DNA from 2 places in the Clostridium cylindrosporum DSM 605 genome. Region 2 is predicted to be linked to the other one. Evidence: a T-box and tRNA genes for the amino acid it is inferred to sense, from the RefSeq annotation. Region 2 holds a T-box; the other holds one or more tRNA genes.
What was found. The T-box of region 2 lies ahead of serS (serine--tRNA ligase). A T-box ahead of a tRNA ligase gene usually reads a tRNA of that ligase, here a tRNA-Ser.
Positions count from the first base shown of each region.

Region 1: it has a tRNA-Ser gene. The T-box ahead of serS (serine--tRNA ligase) is inferred to sense a tRNA for this amino acid. The anticodon was not compared.

Region 1 is NZ_LFVU01000028.1:57,434-61,870, forward strand. Features, by position in the region: gene CLCY_RS11095 (DegV family protein) at 264-1,109, opposite strand; gene trmL (tRNA (uridine(34)/cytosine(34)/5-carboxymethylaminomethyluridine(34)-2'-O)-methyltransferase TrmL) at 1,128-1,595, opposite strand; gene splB (spore photoproduct lyase) at 1,773-2,783, shown strand; tRNA gene CLCY_RS11110 (tRNA-Ser) at 2,892-2,982, opposite strand; tRNA gene CLCY_RS11115 (tRNA-Glu) at 2,988-3,062, opposite strand; gene CLCY_RS11120 (pyridoxal phosphate-dependent aminotransferase) at 3,273-4,437, shown strand, end outside.
Region 2 is NZ_LFVU01000009.1:4,668-9,104, reverse strand. Features, by position in the region: gene CLCY_RS04940 (methionine ABC transporter ATP-binding protein) at 1-636, shown strand, start outside; gene CLCY_RS04935 (methionine ABC transporter permease) at 630-1,277, shown strand; gene CLCY_RS04930 (MetQ/NlpA family ABC transporter substrate-binding protein) at 1,299-2,153, shown strand; T-box leader at 2,189-2,396, shown strand; gene serS (serine--tRNA ligase) at 2,540-3,826, shown strand; gene CLCY_RS04920 (hypothetical protein) at 4,434-4,437, shown strand, end outside.

The DNA.
Region 1 (4,437 bases), on a different contig from region 2:
TTCATTTTTACTACTTCAGTATAGATATAACCTATTAGAATAATTAATTTTAGCAAGAAAATCATTTAAATCTTTCATTTTCTTTATGCATTCACTTTATCACATTAAACTTTTATCCTATTATATGTAAAATAAGTAGTAACATTTCCATAATGATTGAATTAATTTTTAAAATATTTTTTATATTTTCACAAAAATAAAGTGGAAAATTTAGAATTTTCATTACTAAATTCCCCACTTTTTATTGATAATTATATGTCATATTATTTCTTAAAGAAGAATACTCCAATAGTTCCCGGCCCTGCGTAAGTCGCAATAACACTTCCAACCTTTACAGATTGTGCGTCATCTATAATATTCTCTTCTTTAAGCATTTTTTTAAATTCTTCCACATCATCTTCAGCAGCTACATTCCCTACTGCAAATGTAATATCAGTATCTGGATTTTGCTCTTTAACATAATCCAGAAGTCTTTTTAATGCTTTTTTCCTTCCGCGAACTTTATCAAAAACATCTATCTTTCCATCTTCTACACAAAGAATAGGCTTTATATTAAGGAGTGTGCCTACAGCTGCATGAATAGATGATATTCTCCCACCTTTTCTTATGTACTCTAAGTTGTCCACTGCAAATGCAACTTTAACCTTATCTGTAAGAAGATTTATCTTCTCAACTGTACTCTCTACACTCTCACCTAACTCTAGCATTTTTATAGTTTCCTGTACTAAAGCACCTGTAGCAAAGCTAACTCCCTTAGAGTCAATTACATGTATATTCTCATTATTTTCAATCATATCCCTTGCAATACAAGCTGATTGATATGTTCCACTCACTTTTGATGATATATGAATTGAAATTATCTTATATCCTTCTTTAATTATAGATTCATATTCCTCATAAAATGCATTCGGGTTAACCTGGGATGTCTTAGGAAGCTTCTCCCCCTTATCAAGCATAGATAAAAGAGTAGGCTCGTCTATTTCTACTCCATCCTTATACACTTTGCCCTCAAATTCAATTGTCAGTGGAAGAACCTTTACATTTTTGTTCTCCACTATATTCCTTGGAACACCTGCGGTACTATCTGTAACTATATATACCTTTTCCATAATTACCTCCATAAATGCTTATTTCATATTCGGATAGCCGATTTGTCTTAATGCTTCATAAACTACTAAAGAAGCAGTATTTGCAAGGTTAAGTGATCTAGTTGTTGAATTTATCATAGGTACTCTTATTTGAGTTTCCTTAAATAAATTATTTATTTCCTCAGTTACTCCTGAAGACTCTCTTCCAAACATTATAAAATCACCATCTTTATATTCTACATCACTATGAAATTTTGTTGCCTTTGTTGTTGATAAGAATATTCTCTTATCCCTATGAGCTTCATAAAACTCATCAAAACTTTCATAATATGTTATATCAATATCCTTCCAATAATCAAGTCCCGCTCTTTTTAACATCTTATCATCTACAGAAAAACCTAAAGGTTTTATAAGGTGAAGCTTAGTATCTGTAAGTACACAAGTCCTTCCTATACTTCCTGTATTATGTGGTATCTCTGGCTGATAAAGTACAATATTTAAACTCATTTTTTTCCTCCGAAATCCTCTTATCCTATGCCTTTAATGGCCTATATAAATTTTTATAATTACAAATATCATTTTACCATATTCTCATGTTAGTGTAATCTTTCTAAGTTTTCATCATACATATTTAAGACTTAATATTGCAAAACTAAGTCTAAAGGAGTGATTACATTGGTTTTTATGCCAAAGCAAGTATTCTTCGAACCAAAGGCTACTGAATATCCTCTTGGAGAAGAATTATATAATAAATTTCAAAAGCTTAATATACCTATACAAAAACTAAGTTCATATAACAAACTAGATAGAGAAAGTTCTAGTCCATCAGAATTTTATGCCTTTGCAAAGGATAGCATAGTTGTTGGAATCAAAAGAAGTATGAAGCTTGTTCCATGCAAGCCTTCTGCTGACTATCAGTTTTCACTTGTAACAGGATGTCCTGGTAGCTGTCAATACTGCTACCTTCAAACAAACCAGTCACTTAAACCATTTACAAGGGTTTATGTAAATCGAGATGAGATTTTTAATAATATACAAAAATACATAGACTCTGCACTACCTAATATTACTACATTCGAACTAGCTAGCACAGGTGACCCTTTATCTGTTGAACATCTTACAGGTTCCGTTAAGTCTGCTATAGAGTTTTTCTCAACCTCTGAACATGGAAGATTAAGACTTGTAACTAAATTCTCATATGTGGATTCCCTACTTGATCTAAATCATAATGGCAAGACTAAGGTTAGATACACTATTAACTCTCCATACGTTATAAATAACTTTGAATTTAATACGGATTCACTTGAGAATAGATTAGATGCTGCATCTAAAATATACTCAGCTGGCTATCCACTTGGGTTTATTATAGCCCCTATTATGATTTATGAAGGATATAAGGAGGAATATACCTCTATGCTAGAATCCCTTAGATCTAAAATAGAAAGTCCTGATACAGCACCTATTACTTTTGAACTTATACAGTATAGATTTACCGCCAAATCTAAAAAAGTTATAAATGAGAGATTCCCTTTAACGAAACTTGACCTAAATGAAGAGACTCGCTTTAAAAAATGGGGACCATATGGTGTTTATAAATATGTATACCAAAAGGATGAGTCTAAATTACTTAAAGAATTCTTTGAAGAGAAGATAAAAAAGTACTTTCCAAGTTCCACAATTGAATACTTTACTTAAAATCTATATATCATAATAAAGCAATACTCCATGTAAGTATATTTACACGGAGCATTAAAAGTAGATATGAAAAAAGAGATTGTTCATATGAACAATCTCTTTTTTATCTGGCGGAGAAAGTGGGATTCGAACCCACGGTAGAGTCACCCCTACGCCGGTTTTCAAGACCGGTGCCTTAAACCAACTCGACCATCTCTCCATAAATGGTGACCCCTAGGGGAATCGAACCCCTGTTACCACCGTGAAAGGGTGGTGTCTTAACCGCTTGACCAAGGGGCCATCGTTAACTACTCATTTATAATAACACGATACTTTTTAAGTGTCAATACCTTATATAAACTTTTTTTATAATTTTTCATTCTTTTTTATTATGCTTAATAATATGGAAAATATACAATTATCACACTACTCTAACACTTAATAATTTATAATTAAAAATAGATATGCTAAAATGATATTAATATATTATGTAAAAGGAGTTTTTGAAGTATGATATCTAAAAAGATGCAATCCCTAGTAGCTAGTAGTTCTACTATAAGAGCTATGTTTGAAGAAGGAAAGAAACTTGCAGCTATACATGGAGAAGAAAATGTATTTGATTATAGTATAGGAAACCCTAATGTCGAACCTCCTGAAAATATAAAGCTTGCAATTAAAGAAATATTAGATGAGGAAAAATCAACCTATGTTCATGGTTACATGAACAATTCTGGCTATGATGATGTAAGAGAAACTATCGCCCTACATATAAACAAGAAAAACGAACTAAATCTTTCTAAGGAAAATATAGTTATGACATGTGGTGCAGCTGGAGGCTTAAATATTACATTAAAGACTCTACTTAATCCAGGAGATGAAGTAATCGCATTTGCACCATTTTTCGGTGAATACAATAATTATGTAAATAACTTTGATGGAGTTCTTACAGTTATTCCTGCTGATACTGAAACATTTGAACCTAATATTGAAGTATTAAGCGAGAAAATTTCATCAAATACTAAGGCAGTTATAATAAACTCTCCAAACAATCCAACAGGGGTTATATACTCAGAGGAAACTCTAAAGAAGCTTTGTGATCTACTTTCTAAGAAGCAAGAGGAATTTAACACTAGTATATACCTAATATCAGATGAACCATATAGAGAAATTGTTTATGATAACTGTGAGGTTCCATGTGTATTAAAGTATTACAAAAACTCATTTATCGGGTACTCATATAGTAAATCTTTATCACTACCTGGTGAAAGAATCGGATATGTAGTTATAAATAATGATATGGATGACTTTAATGATGTAGTAGATTCACTTAATACAGCTAATAGAATCCTAGGATTCGTTAACGCTCCTTCTCTATTCCAAAGGGTAATAGGAAGATGTTTAGATGCTGAGGTTGATGTAAACGTATACAAGAGAAATAGAGACCTACTATATAATCACCTAATAAAGGTTGGTTTTACTTGTATAAAGCCACAAGGTGCGTTTTATCTATTCCCTAAATCACCTATAGAAGATGATAAGAAATTCTGCGAGGATGCTAAGAAGTTTAATTTACTATTAGTACCTGGTTCAGCATTCGGATGTCCTGGGCATATTAGAATTTCATACTGTACTTCATACGAAAAAATAGAAAAATCATTAGATGCATTTACAAAGC
Region 2 (4,437 bases):
GATAAATCAAGCACCTATCCTAGTAAGTTGTCGGGGGGACAAAAGCAGCGTGTAGGTATAGCAAGGGCACTTGCTACAAATCCTTCTATTTTACTATGTGATGAGGCAACTTCTGCACTTGACCCTAAAACAACAAAGTCTATATTAGAGCTTTTAAAACGCATTCATAGTGAAATGGGAATAACCATTTTGATAATTACCCATGAGATGAATGTTATAAAGGATATATGCAATAAAGTAGCTGTTATGGAGGATGGGAAGGTTATAGAACAGGGAGAAGTTCTAGAGGTCTTCGGTAGTCCGAGGCACGAAACTACAAAAAGCTTTGTAAAAACAGTTATAAATGATGAAATCCCTACTTCAATAATACAGGATATAGAAAAAGAGAGGGATTATCATATTATAGCAAAATTAAAGTTTATAGGAGAAAACTCAAAAAGAGCATTAATATCAGAGGTTTCTCAAAGGTTTAAGGTTAAGGTAAATATATTATTTGCAATTGTAACTGAACTTCAGGAAACGGTATTTAGTAATTTAATAATAGGTATTCAGGGAGATTCAGATGAGGCTGAAAAGGCCTTTGATTATATAAGAAAACAAAATATAGATGTAGAAAGGGTTGAGTTGAAATGTTAGTTACAACACAGCAGCTTATAAAAGCCTTTGTAGACACTATTTTAATGGTAAGCTGGTCACTTTTTATAGGAACTCTTATAGCTATTCCCTTGGCACTTATTTTGGTGTTAACAAGGCCAGATGGGATACTACAGAATAAGTATGTTTATAGCATATTTAATGTTGTAATAAATATCCTTCGATCACTGCCCTTTATTATTTTGCTTGTTGCTATTATGCCCTTTACTAGGTTAGTGGTAGGAACATCTATAGGAATAAAAGCCGCAATAGTTCCTCTAATCGTGTACATAGCACCTTATATTTCAAGACTCATTGAAAACTCATTACTTGAGGTTGATAGGGGAATTATAGAAGCATCTCAAGCGATGGGGGCTACTACCTATCAGGTAATAAGATATTTTCTAATTCCAGAGGCAATGCCTTCTCTTGTTCTTTCTATAACAACAGCAACTATTGGACTTATAGGGGCAACTGCAATGGCAGGAACTGTTGGGGCAGGAGGAGTTGGAGATATTGCAATTTCATATGGATATGAGCGTTTTGATACTTTAGTTATGGTTATAACTGTGCTTATATTAATAGCGGTTGTTCAACTTGTTCAAAACATCGGAAACTATGTTTCAAGGAAACTTAGATATTAGATTAGATAAGGGGGAAGTTTTATGAAAAGAAAGTTTAAAAAAGCATTGGCATTAGGACTTATTTCTTTAATTTCTATTGCATCACTTGTAGGATGTCAAAGCAAAACAAAGGAAACTCAAGGAGATGCTAAGGTAGAGGAGAAAAAAACAATAACTATGGGTTCATCTCCAGGGCCATATGATGTACTTTTTCAAGAGGCAGTAAAGCCTATTTTAGAGAAAAAGGGATATACAATTAAAACTGTTGATTTTTCAAAGTTCCAAATGAATAATACAGCACTTGCAGAGGGTAGCGTAGATTTTAATGTATCACAACACAGTGCTTATATGAAAACATTTAATAAGGAGAAAAATGCAAATCTAGTAGCATTAACTCCTATACCAACAGTACCTGCTGGGCTTTTCTCAGCAAATCATAAATTACTTGATGAAGTTAAAAAAGGTTCAAAGGTAGCAATCCCTCAAGATCCTTCAAACTGTGCAAGAGGACTTGCACTACTTCAAAAAGCAGGTTGGATTAAGCTAAAAGAGGGAATAGAGTTAACAAAGGTTACTTTAAATGATGTTGCAGAAAACAAAAAAGATATAGAAATTGTACCTATGGACTCAAGCCAAATTCCTCGTGTTTTAAAGGATGTTGATTTTGGAGTTTTACCAGGTAGTGTTGTATATGCATCAAAGGTAGACCCTAAGACATCTCTACTTGCTGAGGATGTTCTAAAGGACCTTCAACTTGTTCTTGTAGTTAATGGAAAGAATAAAGATGCTGAATGGGCTAAGGCAATAGCTGATGCTTACCGTTCAGATGAATTTAAAACATATATGAAGGAACACAACAAGGATAATTATTGGTTTATACCAGATGAAATAAAGTAAGTTGTAAAATTGAAAATAAGTGGTATAATATCTTGTATAAACCTATGATGAGGACTAGTAATTATTTTCTTTGGTTAAGAGAGTCGGTGGCTTGGTGTAAACCGATACAAGGGATTAATGAATCCACCTTTGAGGGACTGTGATGAACAGTACCGTTTGCTGCGGTTAATAGCATTAAAGAGGATTAGTTATACTAATCAACTTAGGTGGCAACGCGGAATGATATAACCTTTCGTCCTATATAATAATAGGATGAAGGGTTTTTTTGTTTTTAGGGAATAATATTATTATATTTCGTTAGAGTTTAATAATTTATGTAACTATAAAACATGAAAATAAGGCATCATTTTAGGTAGAATTATTTATTCAAAAGGAGGACGTTACATATGCTAGATATTAAAAGAATTAGAACGAATCCAGAAGAAGTTAAAGAAGGAATGCTAAAAAGAAACAAGGAAGCTGAAGCTAAGTCAATTGATACTATTTTAGAAATTGACGAGAAAAGAAGAGCAATACTTGTTGAGGTTGAAGAGTTAAAGAGCAAGAGAAACACTGCTTCAGGTGAAATAGCTAAGATGAAAAGAGCGGGAGAGTCAACTGACCATATCATGGCTGAAATGAAGGAACTTTCAGATAAGATTAAGGCTCTTGATGAAAGTGTAAATGCTCTAGAAGAGGAACAACAAAGCCTTATTCTAAGACTTCCAAACGTTCCAAACCCAACAGTACCAAAGGGAACTGATGATACTGAAAATATAGAAATGAGAAAGTTTGGAACTCCTAGAGAATTCGCCTTCGAAGCTAAGGCTCACTGGGATATAGGAACAGGACTTGATATACTTGACTTCGAAAGAGCAGGTAAGGTAACAGGAGCTAGATTTACTTTCTACAAAGGTAAGGGAGCAAAGCTTGAAAGAGCACTTATTAATTTCATGCTTGATATGCATACAGAAAAGCATGAGTATGTAGAAATACTTCCTCCATTTATGGCTAACTCAAGAAGTTTAACAGGAACAGGACAGCTTCCTAAGTTTGAAGAGGATATGTTTAAGCTAAACGGAACAGACTACTATCTAATTCCTACAGCAGAGGTTCCAGTTACTAATATATATAGAGATGAAATACTAAGTGGTGAAAGTCTTCCAATAAAGCATACAGCATACTCACCATGCTTTAGAGCAGAGGCTGGTTCTGCTGGAAGAGATACAAGAGGGCTTATAAGACAGCACCAATTCAATAAGGTAGAGCTTGTTAAGTTTGCTCATCCTGATACTTCATATAATGAGCTAGAAAAGCTTACAAATGATGCAGAGGAGATACTAAAGACTCTAGGACTACCATATAGAGTAGTTAAGCTTTGTACAGGGGATCTTGGATTCAGCTCAGCTATGACATATGATATAGAAGTGTGGATGCCAAGCTACGGAAGATATGTTGAAATCTCAAGCTGTTCAAACTTTGAAGACTTCCAAGGAAGAAGAGCTAATGTGAGATTTAAGGAAAATGCTAAGGATAAGCCAAAGTTTGTTCATACATTAAATGGATCAGGTGTAGCAGTAGGTAGAGCGCTATCAGCGATACTTGAAAACTACCAAAGAGAAGACGGAACTGTTGAAGTGCCTCAGGCTCTAAGACCATACATGGGTGGACTTGAAGTAATAGAAGGAAAATAATATATAAGTGTGTTAATAAGGCAGCTATTTTAATAATGGCTGCCTTTTTGTGTGTAAAAAACATTATATAAGGGTTAAATAGTGTGTAATAAAAGGCGTATTTAAGCAAGATATCTATGATTTACGGGGCTTTACATAGGAAAATGTCTATATTTAATATGTGTATGAAAAATATAGGCTATTATAGGGTTGAAGTGAGGGAGCAAAAGTATAGAAAAAAATGGTTTCTTACACTTTTTGAAGCATAGTTTTATATTTTGCACTTCTAAATCCATAAGAATCAATATTTTCACCTTAAATTAAGGCTTATTAGTTAATTTTTAGGTTCAATTTAAGAAACTTTTATAAGAAATACCCTTCTATCTTCTTAAATTATTAAAAACCATCTTTTATTCACACCTTTTAGAAATTTAAAATTTTATATGCATACAAATATTACCAGTTCAGTCTATAGAAAATATCTATAGACTGAATATTTAAAATCTATTGAAATTATTTGGAAATAGTGGTATGTTTTAAGTGTACTAGTTGGTGTGGTACACATCATACACATATAAAAAGAATTAATGAAAATATAATTGTTTTTAGCATAAAAGGAGGGAAATAAATGA